One region of the Stenotrophomonas sp. PS02301 genome, then DNA from elsewhere that is predicted to be linked to it. Evidence: riboswitches for the same ligand, from Rfam matches in the RefSeq annotation. Region 1 holds a riboswitch; the other holds the start of a gene.
The links. A riboswitch is a leader RNA that binds a small molecule or an ion and turns the genes downstream of it on or off. The one in region 1 is predicted to bind cobalamin.
Positions count from the first base shown of each region.

Region 2: linked by a shared signal. The riboswitch ahead of btuB (TonB-dependent vitamin B12 receptor) and the one ahead of metE (5-methyltetrahydropteroyltriglutamate--homocysteine S-methyltransferase) in region 1 are both predicted to bind cobalamin.

Region 1 covers NZ_JASCOO010000066.1:9,600-21,282, reverse strand. Annotated here, with positions in the region: gene metE (5-methyltetrahydropteroyltriglutamate--homocysteine S-methyltransferase) at 1-2,012, opposite strand, end outside; cobalamin riboswitch at 2,226-2,459, opposite strand; gene QMX81_RS15045 (hypothetical protein) at 2,564-3,346, shown strand; gene QMX81_RS15040 (sigma-70 family RNA polymerase sigma factor) at 3,417-3,986, shown strand; gene QMX81_RS15035 (anti-sigma factor) at 3,983-4,777, shown strand; gene QMX81_RS15030 (acyl-CoA desaturase) at 4,868-5,827, shown strand; gene QMX81_RS15025 (FAD-dependent oxidoreductase) at 5,829-7,109, shown strand; gene QMX81_RS15020 (DUF1365 domain-containing protein) at 7,106-7,870, shown strand; gene QMX81_RS15015 (cyclopropane-fatty-acyl-phospholipid synthase family protein) at 7,867-9,123, shown strand; gene QMX81_RS15010 (DUF2878 domain-containing protein) at 9,125-9,682, shown strand; gene QMX81_RS15005 (DUF1295 domain-containing protein) at 9,679-10,476, shown strand; gene QMX81_RS15000 (class I SAM-dependent methyltransferase) at 10,473-11,546, shown strand; gene QMX81_RS14995 (lipocalin family protein) at 11,575-11,683, shown strand, end outside.
Region 2 covers NZ_JASCOO010000011.1:69,391-81,073, forward strand. Annotated here, with positions in the region: gene QMX81_RS04945 (ATP-binding protein) at 1-461, shown strand, start outside; gene QMX81_RS04950 (HAMP domain-containing sensor histidine kinase) at 479-1,945, opposite strand; gene QMX81_RS04955 (response regulator transcription factor) at 1,942-2,664, opposite strand; gene msrB (peptide-methionine (R)-S-oxide reductase MsrB) at 2,811-3,317, shown strand; gene QMX81_RS04965 (cytochrome c biogenesis protein DipZ) at 3,354-5,111, shown strand; gene msrA (peptide-methionine (S)-S-oxide reductase MsrA) at 5,123-5,866, shown strand; gene QMX81_RS04975 (PLP-dependent aminotransferase family protein) at 6,024-7,454, shown strand; gene bioD (dethiobiotin synthase) at 7,458-8,141, opposite strand; gene QMX81_RS04985 (GAF domain-containing protein) at 8,260-8,742, shown strand; gene QMX81_RS04990 (TfoX/Sxy family protein) at 8,739-9,110, shown strand; gene QMX81_RS04995 (histidine phosphatase family protein) at 9,148-9,726, opposite strand; cobalamin riboswitch at 9,879-10,111, shown strand; gene btuB (TonB-dependent vitamin B12 receptor) at 10,235-11,683, shown strand, end outside.

The DNA.
Region 1 (11,683 bases):
GTTTCGATCGAGATCACGTCCGCGTCCATCGCAGCCACCGAGTGGATGATGTCGTTGAACTCGGAATAGCACATGTGCGTGTGGATCTGGGTCGCATCGCGCACGCCGCTGGCACTGATCCGGAAGGCTTCGACTGCCCAGTCCAGGTACTCGCGCCACTGCGCGCGGCGCAGCGGCAGTCCTTCGCGGATCGCCGGCTCGTCGATCTGGATCACGCCGATCCCGGCCGCTTCCAGGTCGGTCACTTCATCGCGCAGGGCCAGTGCGATCTGGCGACAGGTGTCCGCGCGGGACTGGTCGTCGCGTACGAATGACCACTGCAGCACCGTCACCGGGCCGGTCAGCATGCCCTTCATCGGCCGCTGGGTGAGCGACTGCGCGTACTGCGACCAGCGCACCGTCATCGGCTGAGGGCGGGTCACATCGCCGAAGATCACCGGCGGCTTCACGCAGCGCGAGCCGTAGCTCTGCACCCAGCCATTCTTGGTGAAGGCAAAGCCATCGAGCTGCTCGCCGAAGTACTCGACCATGTCGTTGCGCTCGAACTCGCCGTGCACCAGCACGTCCAGCCCGATCTGCTCCTGCACGCGCACGCAGTGCTCGGTCTGGGTGGCCAGGAACGCATCGTAGTCCGCATCGGAGAGCTTGCCGGCCTTGTTGCGGGCACGCGCCTCACGCACCTCCAGCGTCTGCGGGAACGAACCGATCGTGGTGGTCGGGAAGCGCGGCAGCTTCAGCGCGGCGGCCTGGGCCAGGTGGCGTTGCGGGTAGCGGCTGTGGCGCTGTGCATCGGCCGGGGTCAGCGAGGAAAGGCGCGCGGCGACGGCCGTGTTGTGCACGCGCGGCGAACGACGGCGCGATTCGATGCACGCACGCGAATGAGCCAGCGGTGCTTCGGCACGCGCCGGTGCATCGATCGCGTCGGCCAGTACGCGCAGCTCGCCGAGCTTCTGCCGGGAGAACGCCAGCCAGCTGCGCAGTTCGTCATCGAGCTTCTTTTCGTGGTCCAGATCGACCGGGGTATGCAGCAGCGAACACGACGGCGCCAGCCACAGCGCATCGCTGCCGACATGGCCGTGCGCGTAGCGCGCCAGCACCAGCGCGTTGTCCAGGTGGGTGCGCCAGATGTTGCGGCCGTTGACCAGCCCGGCCGACAGCACGCGACCGGCCGGCAGCGCCTTGATCACCGCATCGAGCTGTTCCGGCGCACGGACCAGATCCACATGCAGGCCATCGATCGGCAGCGAGGCGGCCAGCGCGAGGTTGTCCTCCAGCGCACCAAAGTACGTCGCCACCAGCACCTTGGGGCGGGCAGCCTGGGCCAGTACCGCGTAGGCATGCTCGTAGGCAGCACGTGTGGCCTCGTCCAGGTCCTGCACCAGCAGCGGCTCATCCAGCTGCACCCACGCCGCGCCGGCCGCCTTGAGCTCGCCCAGCAGCTGCACATACACCGGCAGCAGTGCATCCAGCAGGTCCAGTGCGTTGCTGCCGTCGGTGGTCTTGGACAAACGCAGGAAGGTCACCGGGCCGATCAGCACCGGACGGGTCTCGATCCCCAGCGCCTTGGCCTGGCGGTATTCGGCCAGCGGCTTGTCGCCGCGCACCGTGAAGGTCTGGCCGGCGTGCAGTTCGGGCACCAGGTAGTGGTAGTTGGTATCGAACCACTTGGTCATTTCCAGCGCATGCAGGTCGATGCCATCGCGCTGCAGGCCACGCGCCATCGCGAAATAGCCGCTCAGCGGCTCGGCATCGGCGAGCGCGCGGTAGCGGGTCGGGATCGCATCGAACAGGAAGGCCGCATCCAGCACCTGGTCATACAGGCTGAAATCGTTGCTCGGCGGCACATCCACGCCGGCCTCGCGCTGCAGCTGCCAGTGGCGTTCACGCAGCTCGGCCGCGGTGTCCTGCAGCGACGCGGCGCTGCTCTCGCCGGACCAGAAGGCTTCGAGCGCGCGCTTGAGTTCGCGCTTGGCGCCGATGCGCGGAAAACCCAAATTGGTAACAGTGGTCATTGGAACGTGTCCTCATTGCGTAGGGGCATTGAGGAACGAAGGAACCGCGCGCCGTCCGGGGCCTTGCAGCCCGTTCCGCCCCGCCAGCGACCTTCGCCCCCGCGGGCGAACCGGATGCCGTGAAGCGGACGCACGGGGGCAGCGCCATGCAGGCGGCATGGCGGCAGACCCCGGCAACCTCCCCGCGGACGTTCCAGGTCGAATCGGAGGACGGTCATGTCCTCCGGCCGGGGCCGGTATTCGGGCTGATGGACACGGGCGCGGGCGCCCACCTAGTACCTGCCGCTTCCCAGGCGCGAAGGCCCAGTGCTGTTGGCAGGAGTCGTTTCCATTCACCGCTGCGGGGCAGCTCCGGAATGGGCGCGCGAGGCGCCTTCACCGGATTCCCGTTTAAATCCATCCCTTCATCTGCATGAAGCGATGGATACCTTCGGCGAGCACAAGGTAGGCCGAAGGCGAGCGATGGTCAAGTCGTCTGCCCGATTCACCCCACTGCATCCAAACCACCGTCAACTGCGTATCTCCCTGCAAGCCCGCCCGTTTGGACCCCCATGCGCCAGCCCTTGCCCTGCCTGATCCTGCTGCTGTCGGTGATCGCCGCCCCCGTGAGTGCCGCCGCGCAGACCGTGCAGCGCCAGGAAGGCCGCGCGTACGCCACCGCCGATGGGCGCCTGCTCTACCGCGAGACCCATTGGCTGCAGGGGCCGGCAAGCGCACAGTCGCGGCTGGTGCTGTACCGCTGCAGCGATGGGCGCCCGTTTGCGCGCAAGTGGATGACCCCGCAGGGCAGCCCGCAGACGCCTGATTTCACCTTGGACGATGGCCGCGATGGGTATCAGGAAGGCGTGCGCGGCGGTGCCGCTACCCGCCAGGTATCGGTCCGTGCCAGCGCGCAGGCACCGACATTCAGCCGCGCCATCGCGGTTCCGCCGGGCGCGGTGGTGGATGCCGGTTTCGACGCGGCGGTGCGCAGCCATTGGGCGGCGTTGCAGGCGGGGCAGAGCGTGGCGTTCCAGTTCCTGCTGCCCAGCCGTCAGCGCCTGGTGCCGCTGAAAGTGCAACGCACGGGTGCGGTGACCTGGCAGGGTCAACCGGCCGAGCAGCTGCAGATGAAGCTCGATGCGTGGTTCGGTTTCGCGGTGCCCCCGGTCACCCTGGTCTATGCCACCGCGGACCAGCGGCTGCTGCAGTTCACCGGCACCGGCAACGTCCGCGATGAGAAGGGCAAGTACCCGCAGGTGCGGGTCGAGTTTCCGGCGGCTCCCGTTGCCACGCCTGCGGCCGAGTTGTCCGCCGCGCGTACGCAGCCGCTGGTGAAGACATGCGGTGCCTGAGCGCCCCCTTGCAGCCAGCCTCGCAAGCAAGGACGATGCCGATACGCCCGTTATCGACATTGAGCCTGCGATGCCCGAGCTGGACGCTGCCGCCACCGCCGCATCCCACCGTCTGGACGAGTTGCTCGCCCGGGTCGCCGGCGGCGATCGCCAGGCCTTCGAATCGGTCTATCAGCTGGCCTCTGGCCGCCTGTTCGCGATCTGCCTGCACGTGCTGCGCGACCGCGGCGATGCCGAAGAGGTACTGCAGGACGTCTTCACCACGGTCTGGAACAAGGCGGCGCAGTTCGACCGCGCCAAGGCGGCGGCCATGACCTGGCTGTCGATGCTGGCGCGCAACCGCTCGATCGACCGCCTGCGCGCCGCGCCGCCGCGCGTGCTGGATGATCTGTCGGTGGCGGAGGAGATTCCCGATCTCGCGCCACAGCCTGCCTTTGCCGCCGAGCAGGCCTCCGACCACGAGCGCCTGCAGGCGTGCCTGGAAACCTTGGAACCGCGCCGGCGATCCTTGATCCGGCTGGCCTTCCTCGATGGCGCGAGCTATGAAGAATTGGCGCGCCGCATCGGTTCGCCGCTGGGCTCGGTGAAGAGCTGGATCCGCCGCGGGCTGGGTCAACTGCGGGTGTGCCTGGAACGATGAACGTTCGCGACCTCCACGATCTGCACGACGACGGCGAGCCGCCGAGCGCCGACATCCTGGCCGGCGAATACGTGCTGGGGGTACTCGATGCCGCCCAGCGTGCCGAGGTTGACCGCCGCATCGCCAGCGATCCCGGCTTCGCCCGATTGGTGGCCCAGTGGGAGAACCGCCTTGCGCCCCTGCTCGAGTCGCTCGGTACCGAAGCGGTGCCCGCGCATCTGTGGCCGCGCATCCGCACCTCGCTCGGCTGGCCAGCCGCAACGGCCGCCTCGCCTCGGGTGTGGCAGCGCACCGGTTTCTGGCAGGGCATGACCGCGCTGGCTGCTGCGCTGGCACTGGTGGCGGTGTTCAGCCGCCGCGATCTGGAGCCGACCGCGCCTTCGCCTACGCCCGTGGCGGTCACGCCGACGACGCCGACCACGCCAACGACACCGGCCGAGCCAGAGCAGGCCACCAAGCCGGTCACGCCGCTGTTGCACGACGATGGCACGCCGGGCTGGCTGGCCTCGGTCGACAAGGCCCAGGGCAAGGTGCTGATGGTGCCGGTCCCGGCCGCGGCCGATGCGGCCGGCCGTGCCCCCGAGCTGTGGTTGATTCCGGCCGGCGGCGCACCGCGTTCGCTGGGCCTGGTCTCCATCGACCGCGCGCATACCGTGGCCGTACCCGACACGCTGCGTGATGCGCTTGTGAACGGCTCGGTGCTGGCGATCACGCTGGAACCGTCGACCGGTGCGCCGCAAGGCATTCCGACCGGCCCGATCATCGCCAAGGGCGACATCGCCAACCTGTAATCGCACGGAGTCGCGGTTTTTTTCCGGATCCGTGCATCCAAACGCCGTGCCCTGTCGTATCTCCTGTTAACGCCTCAGGAGAAGCGAGTCATGTCGGTCAGCCCCACCCCCGACGCAGGACGCACCGCACAGCGACGCCGCTGGGCCACGCTGTGGCGTTGGTTTGATACCAGCACGGATGCGGCTGCCGCAACCGGCCAGCCACAGCGCGTGGACTGGGTGCGGGCCATTCCGTTCGCGGCGATGCACTTGGCCTGCCTGGCGGTGATCTGGGTGGGCGTGTCGTGGGTCGCGGTCGGCGTGGCGGTCGCGCTGTACGCGGTGCGCATGTTTGCGATCACGGCCTTCTACCACCGCTACTTCTCCCATCGCACCTTCCAGACGTCGCGGGTCGTGCAGTTCATCTTCGCGCTGATCGGCGCTTCCAGCGTGCAGCGCGGCCCGTTGTGGTGGGCGGCGCATCATCGCAATCACCATCGTCATACCGATACTGCCGCCGATCCACATTCGCCCTCGGTGCATGGCTTCTGGTGGAGCCACATGGGTTGGTTCCTGACGGTCGAAGGCTTCCGCACCGACTGGTCGCGCATCCCAGATCTGGCCAAGTACCCGGAGCTGCGCTGGCTGGACCGCTTCGACACGCTGGTGCCGATCGCGCTGGCCGCGGCACTGTTTGGCCTGGGTGCGCTGCTGGAGCGTATCGCGCCGTCGTGGGGCACCAGCGGTGGGCAGATGCTGGTGTGGGGCTTCTTCATTTCCACCGTGGTGCTGTTCCACGCCACGGTGACGATCAACTCGCTGGCGCACCGCTTCGGCCGCCAGCGTTTCAACACCGGTGACGACAGCCGCAACAACCTGTGGCTCGCGCTGCTGACCTTCGGCGAAGGGTGGCACAACAATCACCACTTCTTCCCGGGCACCGCGCGTCAGGGCTTCTACTGGTGGGAAGTGGATGTCACCTGGTATGGCCTGCGTGCGATGGCCGCGCTCGGGCTGGTGCGTGATCTCAAACCCGTGCCGGCCTGGGTGCTGGCCAAGGCGGAGCACTGACATGCGTATCGCCGTGATCGGATCGGGTATCGCCGGCCTCTCCAGTGCGTGGTGGCTGAGCCAGCAGCATGAAGTGACGCTGTTCGAAGCCAATGACTACCTCGGGGGTCACACGCATACGCATGAGGTGGAGGTCGATGGGCGCACGCAGGCGGTGGACACCGGCTTCATCGTGTTCAACTCTGCCCACTACCCGCTGCTGACCGGCCTGTTCGACGAGCTGGGGGTGGCTTCGCAGCCGACCACGATGAGCTTTTCGGTGCACAGCGAGCGCAGCGGGCTGGAGTACAACGCGACCTCGCTGGACACCCTGTTCTGCCAGCGCCGAAATCTGGTGTCGCCGCGCTTCTGGGGCATGCTGCGGGATCTGCGCCGGTTCTACCGCGAGGCGCCTGCGCTGCTGGAGCGCGATGATGAAGGCCCGTCGCTGGGCGAGTTCCTGGCACAGGGCCGTTACGGCCGCACCTTCATCGACGAGCACCTGCTGCCGATGGCCTCGGCGCTGTGGTCGTCGCCGACGGCCAGCCTGGCCGCCTTCCCGGCGCGCTACCTCGTGCAGTTCATGGCCAATCACCAGATGCTGCAGATAACCGGGCGCGCTCCGTGGCGGGTGGTGCAGGGCGGCTCGGCCAGGTACGTCGATGCACTGCGCACCCGCTGGCAGGTGCGTGAGCGCCTGGAGTGCCCGGTGTTCGGCGTGGAGCGGCATGAGCATGGCGTGCGCGTACACAGCGCTGCCGGCCTGGAAGGCTTCGACCAACTGGTGCTGGCCTGTCACAGCGACCAGGCGCTGGCCTTGCTGTCCGATGCCGACCTCACCGAGCGCGCGGTGCTGGGCGCGATCCGCTACCAGCCCAACGAGGTGGTGCTGCATACCGATGCCAGCCTGCTGCCGCGTGACCGCAAGGCCTGGGCCGCCTGGAATGCGCATGTGCCGCGCGACCCGCTCGCACCGTGCACGGTCAGCTACTGCATGAACCTGCTGCAGGGCATCGACACGCCGACGCCGTTGGTGGTTACGCTCAACCGCAGCGAGGCGGTCGATCCGGCCACCGTGCTGCGCCGCCTGCAGTACGCCCACCCCGTGCATGACCACGCGATGGTGCGGGCCCAGCAGCGTTGGGCCGAGATCCAGGGCCACCGCCGCACCTGGTTCGCCGGTGCGTACTGGGGCTGGGGCTTCCACGAAGATGGCATCCGCAGCGCCCGCCGCGTGGTCGATGCGCTGCAGGCGCTGGATGCCGAGTCCTACTGGCCGCTGGCCGAGGCCCTGCCGGCATGACCGCCAGTGCGATCTACCGTGGCTGGATGCGCCATCGGCGGCACGCGCCGCATGCGCACGCGTTCGGCTATCCGATCGCGCAGCTGTTGCTGGACCTGGATGAACTTCCGCGCCTGTTCGAGCGGCGCTGGCTGTGGTCGGTGGGCCGTCGCAACGTGGTCGAGTTCCGCCGCAGCGACTATCTCGGCGCGCCGGATCAACCGCTGGCCGATGCCGTGCGCGCACGCATCACCGAGGCCTTGGGCCGCGCGCCCGCCGGGCCGATCCGCCTGCTGACGCATCCGCGTTATGCCGGCCATGTCTTCAACCCCGTGAGCTTCTATTACTGCTACGCCGCCGATGGCACCACGCTGGACAGCATCGTGGCGGAGATCACCAACACGCCCTGGAAGGAGCGCCACGCCTACGTGCTGCCGGTGGCCCAGGCCGATGCCCAGGGCCGCGCGCTGTGCTGGTCCTTCGACAAGCAGTTCCACGTTTCTCCCTTCATGCAGATGGACTGCGAGTACCGCTGGCGCTTCACCGCGCCGGGCGATGACCTGCACGTGCACATGCAGGTGTGGCGCGAGGGCGTGTGCCAGTTCGATGCCGACCTGGTGATGCAGCGCCATCCGCTCACCGGTCGTGGCCTGGCCGGCGTGCTGCGTTATCCGCTGATGACCCTCAAGGTCGTTGCCGCGATCCACTGGCAGGCGCTGCGCCTGTGGCTCAAGCGCAACCCCGTTCACGACCATCCTTCTCTTGCTGGAAAATCCCCATGAACGACATGACACGCGCGGTGGCCGTGCCGCAACCGTCCGCCCTTGAAGGGTTCCTGCGCGGGCGCCTGCTGGCGCAGCTGGCACCGCTGCGCGGCGGGCAGCTGCGGCTGCGCGATGCCGTGGGCGATGTGGTGATCGGCGATCCGGACGTCACGCCCCAGGTGACGGTCTGGGTGGACGATCCCGGTTTCTACCGCGCGGTGGCCGCGCAGGGCAGCGTGGGTGCAGGCGAGGCCTACATCCGCGGTGACTGGCGCTGCGATGACCTGGTCGCGCTGGTCCAGCTGCTGGTGCGCAACCGGGATCTGCTCGATGGCATGGAGGGTGGCCCGGCGCGCATCGGCGGCTGGCTGCTGAAAGGCTGGAACCGGCTGCGCCGCAACACGCGCGAAGGCAGCCGCCGCAACATCGCCGCGCACTATGACCTTGGCAATCCGTTCTTCTCGCTGTTCCTGTCGCCGGACCTGATGTATTCCTCGGCGCTGTATGCCCGCCCGGACGACACGCTGGAGGCTGCGTCCGAGCGCAAGCTGGCCCGCATCTGCGAGCAGCTGCAGCTCACTGCGGCCGATCGCGTGGTCGAGATCGGCACCGGCTGGGGCGGCTTCGCGCTGTACGCGGCCCGCCATATCGGCTGCCACGTCACCACCACCACCATCTCGGTGGAGCAGTACACGCTGGCCAAGCAGCGGGTGGAGGCGGCCGGGCTGCAGGACAAGGTCACCCTGCTGCTCAAGGATTACCGCGATCTGGACGGGCAGTACGACAAGCTCGTTTCCATCGAGATGATCGAGGCGATCGGCGCGCAGTACCTGGACACCTACTTCGCCACGCTGACCCGCCTGCTCAAGGATGATGGTCTGGCGCTGCTGCAGGCCATCACCATCGAAGACCAGCGTTACGAGCAGGCGCGGCGGAGCGTCGATTACATCAAGCGCTTCGTGTTCCCCGGCAGCTTCATCCCCTCGATCAACGCCATCGTCGCCGCCAAGACCCGCAGCAGCGATCTGCAGCTGATCGGCCAGCACGACTTCGGCCCGTCTTATGCACTGACGCTGCGCGCGTGGCGACAGCGCTTCCTGGCCCAGCTCCCGGCGGTGCGTGCACAGGGCTTCGATGCGGGCTTCATCCGCATGTGGGAGTTCTACCTGGCGTACTGCGAAGGTGGCTTCCTGGAGCGCTCCATCGGTGTCTCGCACCTGCTGATGGCGCGTCCGGGCTACCGGCCCGCATTGATTGCGGGGGAGGGCTGAGGTGCCACGTTTCTGGGCCAACGTGATCGGCAACCAGCTGGTCTGGCTGTGCGCGGTGATCGGGGCCGGCCATGGGCTGCGCTGGCCCGCGCTGTTGGCGGCGGCGGTTTACGTGGGCACTCAGTTGGTCTGGTCCGCGCAGCCGTCAGTGGAGATCAGATTGATGCTGGTGGCGATCGCCTGCGGGTTGGTCGTAGACGGGCTGGCCGGCGCCTCCGGGTGGGTGCTGTACGCAGCCGGCAATGAGCCCGCGTGGATCGCCCCGGTCTGGATCCTCGCGCTGTGGGCCGCGTTCGCGATGACGCTCACGGTGTCATTCGCGGTGCTGCAGCGGCATCTGGTTGCGGCAGCACTGGTTGGCCTGCTGCTGGCCCCGCTGGCGTATCTATCCGCCGCGCGCGGCTGGTCGTCGGTGGTGTTCGCCGCACCGCAGTGGCACGGCGTGCTGCTGCTCGGCCTGGGCTGGGCAATCGCATTGCCGGTACTTGCGGCGTGCGCCCGTCATTGGCACACCCGTGCGGTACCCCTCGCCACACTTGCTCCAGGAGACACACGATGAAGATGCTGTGGGTGGTGTGGCTGTACGCCGCCGTGATCATGACCTGGGGGTGGTGGTGGCAGCGCCGGCACCAGAACATCGGCGTGGTCGATGTGCTCTGGGCCAAGGGTGTGGGCGCGTCTGCGCTGTTGCTCGCACTGCTCGGCGATGGCGCGGCGATGCCGAGGATCGCGCTGGCGGTGCTGGGCGGGCTGTGGGGTTCACGCCTGGCGCTGCACCTGTGGCACCGCGTGCGCAGCGAGCCCGAGGATGGTCGCTACCAGCATCTACGTAAGCATTGGAACGGCCACCAGGGAAAGATCTTCGGCTTCTTCCAGTTCCAGGCACTGCTGATCGTGCTGTTCGCGTTGCCCTTCGTGGCGGTGTCGGTGAATCCGGAACCACATGGCTGGGGTTGGGTGATCGCGGCCGTGGCGATGTGGCTGCTGAGCGTGGGTGGCGAATCGCTGGCGGATCGTCAGCTGGCGCGCTTCCGCGCCGATCCGGCCAACAAGGGCAAGACCTGCCGCGATGGGTTGTGGCGCTACTCGCGGCATCCCAACTATTTCTTCGAATGGCTGCACTGGTTCACCTACGTGCTGCTGGCCGTGCAGTCGCCGTTGTGGTGGCTGGCCTGGTCCGGCCCGCTGGTGATGTACGTGTTCCTGCGCTGGGTCAGCGGCATTCCCTTCACCGAGGCGCAGGCGCTGCGCTCGCGCGGTGAGGATTACCGCGAGTACCAACGCACCACGCCGATGCTGTTTCCGTGGTTCCCCTCCCGTTCGTCGTCTGCCCGCAAGGAATCTTCCCCATGAATGTCGCCAGTGACCGTCTTCCGCTGCCGGACTACGCACCGGGCCTGACCGGCCTGGCCGAGCGCGGGCTGCTGCCCGATACGCTGTTGCGGCTGGGCATCCGCCGCCAGTGCGAGCAGCGCCTACGCGAAGAGCTTGCCGGTGGCCAGCAGGTCCAGTCGCAGCGCTTTGCCGCGCGCATCGCCGGGCTGGCCAGCAGCGCGGTCGCGCTGCATGTGGATGCGACCAATCGGCAGCATTACGAAGTGCCGGCCGAATTCTTCCATCGCTGCCTGGGCAAGCGCCTGAAGTACAGCAGCTGCTACTACGCCACCGGCACTGAAACGCTGGACGAAGCCGAAGAGGCGATGCTCGCGCTGTACGGCGAGCGCGCACAGCTGGCCGATGGGCAACACATCCTGGAGCTGGGCTGCGGCTGGGGGTCGCTGACGCTGTGGATGGCCGAGCGCTACCCGAACGCGCAGATCACCGCCGTCTCCAACTCCAACAGCCAGCGCGAGTACATCCTGGGCCAGTGCCGTGCACGTGGCCTGATCAACGTCACCGTGCTGACCCGTGACGTGAATCATCTGATGCTGGATGCGGAGACCTTCGATCGCTGCGTCTCGATCGAGATGTTCGAGCACATGCGCAACTACCCGCAGCTGCTGCAGCGCATCCACCGCTGGCTGCGGCCGGAGGGCAAGCTGTTCGTGCATATTTTCGTGCACCGCACGCTGATGTACCCGTTCGAGACCGAGGGCGAGGACAACTGGATGGGCCGCCACTTCTTCACCGGTGGCCTGATGCCCGCGGCCGATACGCTGCTGTTCTTCCAGCAGCACCTGCAGCTGCAGCAGCGCTGGCTGCTGGATGGCACCCACTACGAGCGCACCGCCAACCACTGGCTGGCCAACCAGGACCGCGAGAAAGAAGCCGTGATGGCTGTGCTGCGCCAGACCTACGGCGATGCCTCGGCTGCGTTGTGGCACCAGCGCTGGCGCATGTTCTGGATGGCCTGTGCAGAGTTGTTCGGCTACCAGCAGGGCCAGCAGTGGCAGGTCGCCCACTACCTGTTCAACCGCCCGTGATCACCCCACGTTACTGGAGGAAGCCGTCATGTCCATCCGTGCTCTCATCCCTTTGCTGGTCGTCGGCATGATGCTCGGCGGCTGCAGCGGCAACACCCGTCCGATCCCGCCCGTGGCGCATGTGGACGTGCCGCGCT
Region 2 (11,683 bases), on a different contig from region 1:
CGCAGTTCGGGCGCAGCCTGCGGATCAGCACCCAACGATTGGAGGTTGCCGAGGTGTTCGACGCGCTCGACCAGCGTCTTCCGCCCGGCGGCAGGGTGCGGCGCCTGCGCTTCCTGCCCTCGCATCAACGCACCCTCGTCGCCAACCGCGATGCGCTGCTGCTGGCACTGGGCAACCTGATCGGCAACGCGTGCCGCCATGCGGCCAGCGAGGTGGTGGTAAGCGCATCCACGGTCGAGCAATGGGTGGTCATCGCCGTGGACGATGACGGACCTGGCGTCGCCCCGGCAGACCGCGAACGCATTTTCCAGCCGTACGTGCAGCTGCAGCGGCACCCCGATGGCTTCGGACTGGGGCTGGCCCTGGTCCATATCATCGCCATCAAACACGGTGGCCGCGCGGACGTCTGCGACTCGGTTCTCGGCGGTGCAAGGTTCCGGCTGTTGCTGCCAGATGCCTGACGCGCTCCCGCGGGCGCTCAGCGCGCGGCCGGCAACGAGAACACGAACAGCGCCCCCTCGCGACTCTCCAGCAGGCGGATATCGCGCCCATGCAGTTGCAGGATGCGATGCACGATCAGTAGGCCCAGCCCGCCGCTGTCCGGCCGCTGGCTGCCCAGCGCCGGCATGGCGGTGAACAATGTGTCGCGCCGCTCCGGGGCGATGCCCGGACCACTGTCGGCGATGCTGATCTGCACCTCGCCACTGACCGCGCGCAGGGTCACGGCGATACGGCCGCCCTCGGGCGTGTGGCGGATCGCGTTGTCGAGCAGGTTGGTCAGCACCCGCTCGATCAACGCCAGATCCGCGATCACCGGCGGCACGCCCGACGGAATATCGGCGCTCAACGTCTGCCGACGCGACTGCGCCGCCAGCTCGAACTTCTGGAACACATCCTGCACGAGATCGGGCAGCGAGAAGGTCTGGCGGTCCAGCACCACGCCGCCGTGTTCAAGGCGGGCCAGCTCGAACAGCGCCTGGGCCAGCCGGCCGACCTTGTGGCTCTGCGACAAGGCGATGGAGAGATAGCGCTGGCGCTCCTCGGCGCTGAGCGTGGCGTCCTTGAGCGCCAGGGTTTCCAGATACCCGTGCAGCGACGACAACGGCGTGCGCAGATCGTGCGAGATGTTGGCGACCAGTTCGCGCCGCTGCAGATCCTGCTGGCGCAGCTGTTGCCACTGCTCGCCCAAGCGCTGGGCCATATGCCCGAAGCTGTGCTGCAGGATGGCCAGTTCGTCACGTTCGCCGGGACGCACCGGTGCCGGTGGCGGCGCGGCGTCCGGGGTAGCGCTATCCACATCGAAGGACTGGATGCGCCGGGTCAGCTGGCGCAACGGGCGGGTCACCCAGCGGAACGCGACCAGGCCAGCCAGCAGCCCCACCACGGCCACGATCGCCAGCGACCACAACGTGGTGCGCAGCGTACTGTTGGCCGCGATATTGGCGGCGAGCGCCTCGCGCTGTTCACCGACCAGCACCACGTAGATGTAGCCCGCCTGATGCCCCTGCACCCACAGCGGCGCCGCGTTGAACACCTTGCGGCCGGTCGCGCTGCGTGGGTCATCGCCGAGGATCGGCAACGGCTCGTCGCGCAGCAGCGCCTGCACAGGCGCCAGATCGACACGGCTGCGCTTGAGGTGACCGTCCGGCGCGTCATGGCCAAGGATGCGGCCCTGGTCATCGAGCAGATACACCTCCACGCTCGGGTTGACCGCCATCAGCTTGCCGAACAAAGCGCGCACTTCACCATTGCGCATGCCGCGACCATCCATCAACTCGCCGCTGCGCGCGATGTGCTCGGCCAGCCCGCGTGAGAGGCGCTGCACGGTTTCCTGCTCATGCACAGTGGTGCTGCGCATCTGGATCCAGACCAGTGCGCCACAGCACAGCAGCAACAGCGCGAAGAACACCGCGGACAGGCGCTGGGACAAGGTGAGGCGGATCATGTGTCTGCCCCCTCGTGGCCATCGACCAGTTTGTAGCCGCGCCCCCACACCGTCTGGATACGCTGCGGGTTGGCCGCATCGCGCTCGATCTTGTTGCGCAGCCGGTTGATGTGGGTGTTGACGGTGTGCTCGTAGCCGTCGTGTTGATAGCCCCAGACCTGGTTGAGCAGGTCCATCCGCGAATAGACCTGGTCCGGATGACGGGCGAAGAAGTACAGCAGGTCGAACTCGCGCGGGGTCAGTTCCAGGGGCCGGCCGTCGACCAGTGCCGTGCGTGCGACCGGGTCGATGCGCAGCCCGGCCACCTCGATCTCGCCGGCGTCGATGCGTGCGTTCTGCGCCATCGCCTCGACACGGCGCAGCAGCGCCTTCACGCGTGCCACCAGTTCCAGCATCGAGAAGGGCTTGGCCAGATAATCGTCCGCACCCAGCTCCAGGCCGAGAATGCGGTGCACTTCACTGGCGCGCGCACTGGTGATGATGATCGGGGTGTAGCGCGTCATCGCCCGGGCACGCTTGCAGATCTCCAGGCCGTCCACGCCGGGCAGCATCAGGTCCAGCACCAGCGCGCTCCACGGCTGCGCCTCCAGCAGGGCCAGGCCCTCATCGCCGGTGGCGGCATGGGTGACCTCATAGCCTTCATCGCGCAGGTGCATGCGCAGCAGGTTGGCGATGTGGACATCGTCTTCGACGATCAGGACACGCTTGGCACTGCTCATCGGCTCAGGGGGCGGCAGGAGGGCATGGCGGCATTGTCGACGGATCGCGACCTGAATGTGTCACGGAAAATTTAACCCTGCGTGAGGATTCGTTGACCGGGCCGGGCGCAGCATGGCCGCATCGTCCCCGTGCCCGGAGATCGGTCATGCGCTTCACACGTCGCAAAGTGCTTGGAATGGGTGGCATGACGGCCGCCGCCGGTCTGTTTGGCCTGACCGCCTGCAGCAACCCTGCCCCGGCGGCGCCCGCCGCACCCGCACGCCAGTTCGAGGTGATGCGCAGCGATGCGCAGTGGCGCGAGCAGCTCACGCCCGCCCAGTACAGCGTGCTGCGGCGGCAGAGTACCGAGCGGCCGTTCAGCAGCCCCCTCAACAAAGAGCATCGGCGTGGCACCTTCAGCTGTGCCGGCTGCGCGCTGCCGTTGTTCTCCTCCTCCACCAAGTTCGACAGCGGCACCGGTTGGCCAAGCTTCTGGGCGCCGCTGCACGATGCCGTCGGCGAAGACCGCGACACCACCTTGGGCATGGTCCGCGTCGAGGCGCACTGCCGGCGCTGCGGTGGTCATCTCGGCCACGTGTTCGATGACGGCCCGCGGCCCACCGGCCTGCGCTACTGCATGAACGGCGTGGCCATGAATTTCGTCGCGGCCTGAGCGCCGCACTCCCCTGCGTCATAGAAGGACCTCTCCATGCTTCTGCTCGTGCTGGCCTACCTCGGTGGCGTGCTCACCATCCTCAGCCCCTGCATCCTGCCGGTGCTGCCGTTCGTGTTCGCCCGCTCGGACCGCCCGTTCCTGCGCAGTGGCCTGCCGCTGCTGATCGGCATGGCGTTGATGTTCGCCGTGGTCGCCAGCCTGGCGGCGGTGAGCAGCCAATGGGTGGCGCAGGCCAACCAGATCGGGCGCTGGATCGCGCTGGTGGTGATGGCAGTGTTCGCGCTGGCGCTGCTGTGGCCGGCGCTGGCCGACCGCCTGCTGTCGCCGTTCCAGCGGCTGGGCGCACGGCTCAGCGCCTCGGCCGATGCGGCCAGTGACGCGGGGCGGGGGGGCGTGGGCACCTCGCTGCTGATCGGCATCGCCACCGGCCTGCTGTGGGCGCCGTGTGCGGGGCCGATCCTCGGCCTGATCCTCACCGGCGCGGCGCTGCAGGGCGCCAGCGTCGGCACCAGCGGGCTGCTGCTGGCCTACGCACTGGGCGCGGCCACCTCGCTGGCCCTGGCGATCTGGATCGGCGGGCGCGTGTTCGCCGCGCTCAAGCGCCGCCTCGGCGTGGGGGAGTGGGTGCGCCGCGGGCTCGGCATCGCCGCGTTGCTGGCGGTGGTCGCCATCGCGATGGGGTGGGATACCGGCGTGCTGACCCGGCTCTCCACGGTCAGCACCGCCAAGCTGGAGCAGGGCCTGCTCGATGTACTTCCGGCGCAGCAGCCCGCGGCCGGTGCGGCGATGATGAGCACCGCCGGTGCCCCTGGGCAGCCGCTGCCGGTGGAAGGCACCCTGCCCTCGCTGGCCGGTGCGACCGGCTGGCTCAACAGCCCGCCGCTGGACGCGCAGGCGTTGCGCGGCAAGGTGGTGCTGGTCGACTTCTGGACCTACTCCTGCATCAACTGCCTGCGCGCGATGCCCTACGTGCGTGAGTGGGCCGAGCGCTATCGCGATCACGGTCTGGTGGTGATCGGCGTGCATGCGCCGGAGTTCGCCTTCGAGCGCAATCTCCCCAACGTGCAGCGGGCGGTGGAGGACCTGAAGGTCACCTACCCGGTCGCGATCGACAACGACTTCGCCATCTGGCGCGGCTTCAACAACAAGTACTGGCCGGCGCATTACTTCATCGATGCGCAGGGCCGGATCCGCGCGCATCACTTCGGCGAGGGCAACTACGCGCAGTCCGAGCAGATCATCCGCCAGCTGCTGCGCGAGGCCGGCAACATCCTGCCCGGTGACGATGCACCGGTCGCGATGACGCTGGACGGCGTGGCGCGCCAGGCCGACATGAGCAACCTCAAATCACCGGAGACCTACCTCGGCCATGCGCGTGCCGAGAACTTCGCCTCGCCCGGTGGCCTGCACCAGGATAAGCCTGCCGACTACACCGTGCCTGCCACCCTTCAGCACAACCAGTGGGCCTTGGCCGGGCGCTGGACCGTGGGCAACGAAGACGCCCGGCTGGAGACACGCGGCGGCCGCATCGCCTTCCGCTTCCATGCGCGCGACCTGCACCTGGTGCTGGCGCCGGGCGAGGACGGCAAGCCGGTCCGGTTCCGCGTGCGCATCGACGGGCAGGCGCCCGGCGCTGCGGCCGGTGGAGACATCTCCGCCGACGGCGACGGCCGCGTGGATGACAACCGTCTGTATCAGCTGATCCGCCAGTCCGGCGCCGTGCAGGAGCGCACCTTCGAGATCGAGTTCCTCGATCCGGGCGTGCACGCCTACGCCTTTACGTTTGGGTGAGGAGCCATCGCATGAAGATCGCAGTCGACAAACTCGTTGCAGGCGGCATCGCTGTCGCTATCGCGGCACTCACCGCCAGCGTGGTGCTGGGTCTGGATCGACCGGCACACGCCGCCGCAGCCATCACAGCCGCGGCGATGCCGCCACCTGCAGGCAAGGCCGACCTGCGCCAACCCGGTGTGAAGCGTGCACAGGTGGTATTCGCCGGTGGCTGCTTCTGGGGTGTGCAGGGCGTGTTCCAGCACATCAAGGGCGTGGACAACGCGCTCTCCGGCTACATCGGCGGCAGTGCGGCGAATGCCACCTACCCGCGCGTCGGCGGCGGCGGTACCGGCCATGCAGAAGCGGTGCAGGTCACCTACGATCCGGCCCAGGTCAGCTATGGCCAACTGATGCAGGTGTTCTTCTCGGTGGCGCATGATCCGACCCAGCTCAACCGGCAGGGCCCGGACCGAGGCACGCAGTACCGCTCGGCGGTCTATGCCGACGACGCGGCGCAGCGCGATGCCACCCGCGCCTATATCGCCCAGTTGCAGCAGGCCAGGACCTACGCCGCGCCGGTGGTGACCCAGGTCGATGGCGGCAAGCCGTTCTTCGCCGCCGAGGGGTATCACCAGAACTACCTCACGCTGCATCCGGAATCGCTGTACATCCGGATCAACGACCTGCCCAAGGTGGCCGCGCTGAAGCAGCAGTACCCGGCGCTGTACCGCGAGCAGCCGCGCCTGGTGAGCACCACCATTTCGGCGCGCTGATCACGCGGGGAACCAGAAGAAAAGACGCACGGCACACATCGCTCTGCCGTGCGCGAGGGAAGTCATCGAGCCCCATGGTAGGCTGCGTCCCGAGGCGGATACAGATGCAGATGGCTGGCATCCGCACGGTTACAGATACCCGTGGATGCAGATGCCGATGGCGACCAACCTCTACCAGTCCCTGGCCGATGAAATGGCCGATGCGATCCGCAGTGGTCGCTTGCCGGTCGGCACCCGGCTGCCGTCGCTGCGCGGCCTGGCGACACAGCGCAGCCTCAGCCTCAACACGGTGATCGCCGCGTATCGGCAGCTGGAAGATGCCGGGCTGGTGCTGCCGCGGCCCAAGGCGGGCTTCGTGGTGAGCCCGCGCCTGCCCGAACCGACCCAGTCGCTGCGGCAGGCGCCCTCACCACCGACCGCACCCTCGCAGCAGGCGATGATGGCCCGCGTACTGGCCGCACAGCAGCAACCGGACATCGTCGATCTGGCGTTCGCCGGCCCGCGCGGCAAGCGTTTCTATCCCGGTGCCCAGCTGGCACGCACCACCGCGCAGGTACTGCGCCGGGCCGCCACCACGGTGGAGACCTACGCACGTCCCAACGGTGCGGCACGGCTGCTGACGCAGATCGTGCAGCGTGGGCCACGGCTGGGGCTGCACACCACCACGGACCGGCTGGTGCTCACGCATGGCGCGATGGAAGCCCTGCAGCTTGCGCTGCGCGTGGTGACCCAACCCGGCGATGCGGTGGCGATCGAAGCGCCCTCCTACTTCAACATCTACCCGCTGCTGCGCAGCCTGGGCCTGCGCGCGATCGAGCTGCCCACCCATCCGCGCGACGGACTCGATCTGGATGCACTGGAAGCGCTGCTCGCCGCCGGCGGCATCGCCGCGATCATGGCCATGCCGACCGTGCACAATCCGCTCGGCGGCAGCATGCCCGTGCCGAACAAGCAGCGCCTTGCCGCGCTGGTGAACCATTACCAGGTGCCGTTGATCGAAGACGCGGTCTACGCCGAACTGCAGTTCAAGGAACCGCTGGAGCCGTTGGCCAAGAGCTTTGACCGCGATGGCTGGATCATGGTCTGCAGCGGCTTCTCCAAGACGCTGGCACCGGACTACCGCATCGGCTGGCTCGACGGTGGCCGCTTCGCCGCCGATATCCAGCTGCTGAAGTTCCATTCTTCCGGCGCAGAATCACGCCTGCTCGGCGACGCGGTTGCCGCGTTCCTGGAGGCCGGCAACTATGAGCATCATCTGCGGGGCTTGCGTCGGCTCTACAGCGACCAGGTCAGCCACGTGCGTGGCCTGATCGCGCAGCACTTCCCGCCCGGCACGTCGGCCACCCAGCCTACCGGCGGGTTCCTGCTGTGGGTGGAGCTGCCTGCCGCGATCGATGCCGGGGAGCTGTTCGAGCAGGCCTTGGCCGAGGGCGTGGTGTTCATGCCCGGCCAGGTCTACTCGCGCGGTGCCCGCTACCGGCATTGCCTGCGCCTGTCATGCTGCCAGGAACTCGACGCGCGTTTCCTCGGCGCGATCGCCACGGTCGGCCGGTTGGCGACCGCCCTGCAGACGCGCGCAGGCACCTGACACTCAGAACACCAGCCGGTCCGCCAGGCGGGCCGGGTCCACGCCCGGCGCATACGGCAGGCGCCCCCAACATGGCATCGGCAGCCGCGCGGTGAGCAGTGCGACGTTCTCGTCGCGGCGTGCCATGCTCGGGTCCACGTCGTTGGCAATCCAGCCGATGCAGCGCGCGCCACGGGCCGCGATCGCCTCGGCAGTCAGCCGCGCATGGTTGAGGCAGCCCAGCCGCAGCCCGACCACCATCACCACGGGCAGCGCCAGCGCGTGCACCAGATCACTCTGGTCCAGCCTGGCCGACAGCGGCGCCAGCCAGCCGCCGACGCCCTCGACCACCACCGTGTCCGCGCTGGCGCGCAGGCGCGCGAAGGCGGCCTCGATCGGCGCCAGCGACAGTTGCACGCCAGCCTCCGCCGCGGCGATCTCCGGGGCCAGCGGCTGCTCGAGCGCGAACGGGTTGAGGTCGTCATATGCGGGCATCGGCATGCTGGCGGCCAGCAGGGCCGTGGCGTCCTCGTTGCGCAGGCCCTCGGGCGTGCGCTCGCAGCCACTGGCGACCGGCTTCATGCCCACCGCGGTGCCGCCGTGGCGGCGCAGGGCATGCAGCAGCACACAGCTGCTGAAGGTCTTGCCGATGCCGGTGTCGGTACCGGTGACGAACAGGGCGGCAGGGCGCGGCGCAGGCAGGGGCATGGGGACGACCGGGGGCGGAAACGCGCCATTATCCGCCGTCCCGGCAGCGCTGCGGTGCGGTCCGCTGCGTTCGGCCGGCCCCGGGGCACCCAACCGCTGCGCTTGGTAGACTGCGGCCATGTTCGATACCTCCACGCTCACCGGCAGCAAGCCGGAACAGTACGGCCAGCTGCTGGCCCAGGCCCGCGCCCTGGTGCACGGCGAGCGCGACCGCATCGCCAATGCGGCCAACCTGTCGGCGCTGGTCTACCACGCCCTGCCGCACCTGAACTGGGTCGGCTTCTATTTCTTCGATGGCAAGGAGCTGGTCGTCGGCCCGTTCCAGGGTCTGCCCGCCTGCGTGCGCATTCCACTCGACAAGGGCGTGTGTGGCGCCGCGGCTTCGCAGCGGGTGACCCAGCGTATCGAAGACGTCGATGCGTTCCCGGGCCACATCGCCTGCGACTCGGCCTCGCGCTCGGAACTGGTGGTGCCGTTGGTCCACCACGGCGAGCTGGTCGGCGTGTTCGATCTGGACAGCCCCTCGCTGGCGCGCTTCGATGCCGAGGACCAGGCCGGGCTGGAAGCCATCGCCGCGGTGTTCGTCGAGGCTTTGGGATGAGTGGCGTCAAGCTGCGCAACATCGGCCCGAAGAGCGCAGCATGGCTGCGCCAGGTCGGTCTGCGTACGCCGGAAGATCTGGTGGCGGTCGGCGCGGTCGGTGCCTTCGTCAAAGTGCGCCGCGCCGGCTTCAAGCCCAGCTTGAACCTGCTCTACTCGCTGGAAGGTGCGCTGCAGGACTGCCACTGGCAGGAACTGCCGGAGGCGCGCCGCACCGTGCTGGTGGCCGAGTACGAAGCGATCATCGCCGACCAGCCGCTGAAGAAGGCGCCGCCCGCCTCCGGCCCGGTCTACGACCGCACCGTGGAGCATCGCGACGATGACGGCGACGAAGCGCCGCCGTTCGAGATGGTCGATGACAACCGCTGATCCACGGCTACCGACACACCGTCGGTAGCCGCGCGCCTCATACCTGCTGCAGCTCCAGCAGTTCGCCCCACAGCCGGTCGTCCTCGCGCTCCACGCGCAGGCGCAGCCGCGTGCCGTGATCGATGCGCAGCGCCCAGCACATCGCCATCGGCAGGCCGCATACCTGCGACAGCACCATCCGCAGCGGTCCGCCATGGCTGACGATCAGGGTCGGGACCGGCTCGGGCTCATCCAGCAGCCGGTGCAGTCCCCGCGCGATGCGGCGCTCGAAGTGGCCCCAGCTTTCGCCATGCGGCGGCGGGTTGGCGTGCGGGTCCAGATGGAACGCTGACAGCGCATCCATCGGCAGCGCCTCCAGCGCGAGCCCGTCCCAGTCGCCGAAATCCAGTTCTTCCCATTCCTCATCGGCCTCCACGTCCACCGCGTGGGGCAAGGCCAATGCCTCGGCGGTCAACAGCGCTCGCTGCCGAGGCGAGGACAGCACCCGCTGCCAGCGCAGCCCGGCGTAGCGCGCGCACAGGGCGTCGGTCGCGCCCTCGTGCAGCGGCGGATCGGTGCGGCCATCAAGATGATCGTCGCGGCCCGTGCTGGCGTGGCGGATCAGATCGAGGATCATGCCGCGCCCCGTCTGCTGCCCGCTGCGTCCGGCCGGTGCGGGTCACGGGCGTCGGTGCCGGGGTGCTGCAACCACGTTGGGGTCATGGAGATCACATCGAAAAAGCGAGGCGCATTCTAACCGGTGCGCGCCATGGGCCCGGCGGATGCCTTAGACTGCGCCCACTTTCAGGTGACCTGGGGCTGCAATGCCGCCAGGTTGAAACGGGAAGCCGGTGACGCGTCAGGCCCTGTGCCACGCCGCCACTCCGGCGCTGCCCCCGCAACGGTAAGCGTGGAAACACCAGGCAATACGCCACTGTGCTCCGGCATGGGAAGGCGCCTGGCACGATGGCACCGCCATCGACCCGCGAGCCCGGAGACCGGCCTGGAAGACGACTGGTTGCGATGCGGCGGGCATGGCGGCGGCAAGCTGGCGCCTGCGCGCGCCCGCCCACCGTCGAACCTCCCTGCAGCGCGATCATCCCCACCCCTTGCCGCGCGGGCGTGCGCGGTGCATGGAGTCATCGATGAAGCTGCAAACCCGCGTTCTTTCCCTGGCCGTGCTCTCGGCCCTGCCCCTGCTGGCCGCCGCACAGGACGACGCCACCGCGCTGGACCAGGTGCTGGTCACCGCCACGCGCACCCCGATCGCCCTGCAGGACAGCATCTCACCGGCGCAGGTGATCGACCGCGCCGAGATCGAGCGCAGCCAGGCGCCGTCGCTGCAAGATCTGCTGCGCGGCCGTGCCGGCATCAACCTCAACAACAGCGGCGGCCTGGGCAAGCAGAGCTCGCTGTTCCTGCGTGGCACCAACTCGGCCCACACCCTGGTGCTGGTCGATGGCGTGCGCATCAACACGGGCGACCTCGGCCTGGCGATGATCCAGGATCTGCCGCTGGCACAGATCGAGCGCATCGAAATCGTGCGTGGCCCGCAGTCCAGCCTGTACGGCGCCGATGCGATCGGCGGCGTGATCCAGATTTTCACCCGCCGCAACGCCGGCCAGTTCGCGCCGCACCTGCAGCTCGGCGGTGGCAGCAACGGCCTGCGCGAGGCCAGCGGTGGCTTCGGCGGCAGCGGTGAGCGTGGCTGGTTCGGCACCGACATCGCCTACCAGCACACCGATGGCATCAACGCCTGCCGTGGCTCGGTGTCGCCCTTCGCCGGCTGCGGCGCCGACGAGCCCGACCGCGATGGCTACCGCAACCTGTCCATGAGCCTGCGCGGCGGCTATGCCCTGACGGACACGTTGAGCGTGGAAGGCACCGCCCTGCGCGCCGAAGGCGAGAACCATTACGACGGCTATTACAACTACTCCGAAACGCTGCAGCAGGTACTCGGCGGCAAGCTGCGCTACACACCGAGCGAGCGCTTGAACCTGACGGTCAACGTCGGCCGCGCCGATAACGAATCGGACAACTTCAACGGTGATACCTGGCTGGGCAATGCACAGACCCACCGCGACAGTGCCTCGGTGCAGGCCGACATCGGCATCGCTGATGGCCAGCTGCTGAGCGCCGGTGTGGACTGGAGCCAGGACAACCTGGACGGCAGCAGCGCCGGCTACCTGGTCGACAGCCGCGACAACACCGGCGTGTTCGTGCAGTACCAGGGCCGCTTCGGCGCGCACCACCTGCAGGCCAGTGTGCGCAACGACGACAACGAGCAGTTCGGCAACCACACCACCGGCAGCCTCGGCTGGGGCCTGGAGCTGGGCAGCGGGTTCCGCCTCAACGCCAGCTACGGCACCGCGTTCAAGGCCCCGACCTTCAGCGACCTTTACGACCCGTGGAGCGGCGTGCCGACCCTGGACCCGGAAAAATCCAAGAGCGCGAACATCGGCATCGCCCAGCAGGGTAATGGCTGGCGCTGGGGCCTGGATGTGTACGAAACGCGCATCGATGACCTGATCACCTACGATGCCACCACGTTCATGATGTCGCAGGTCGAAAAGGCCCGCATCCGCGGCGCCGAA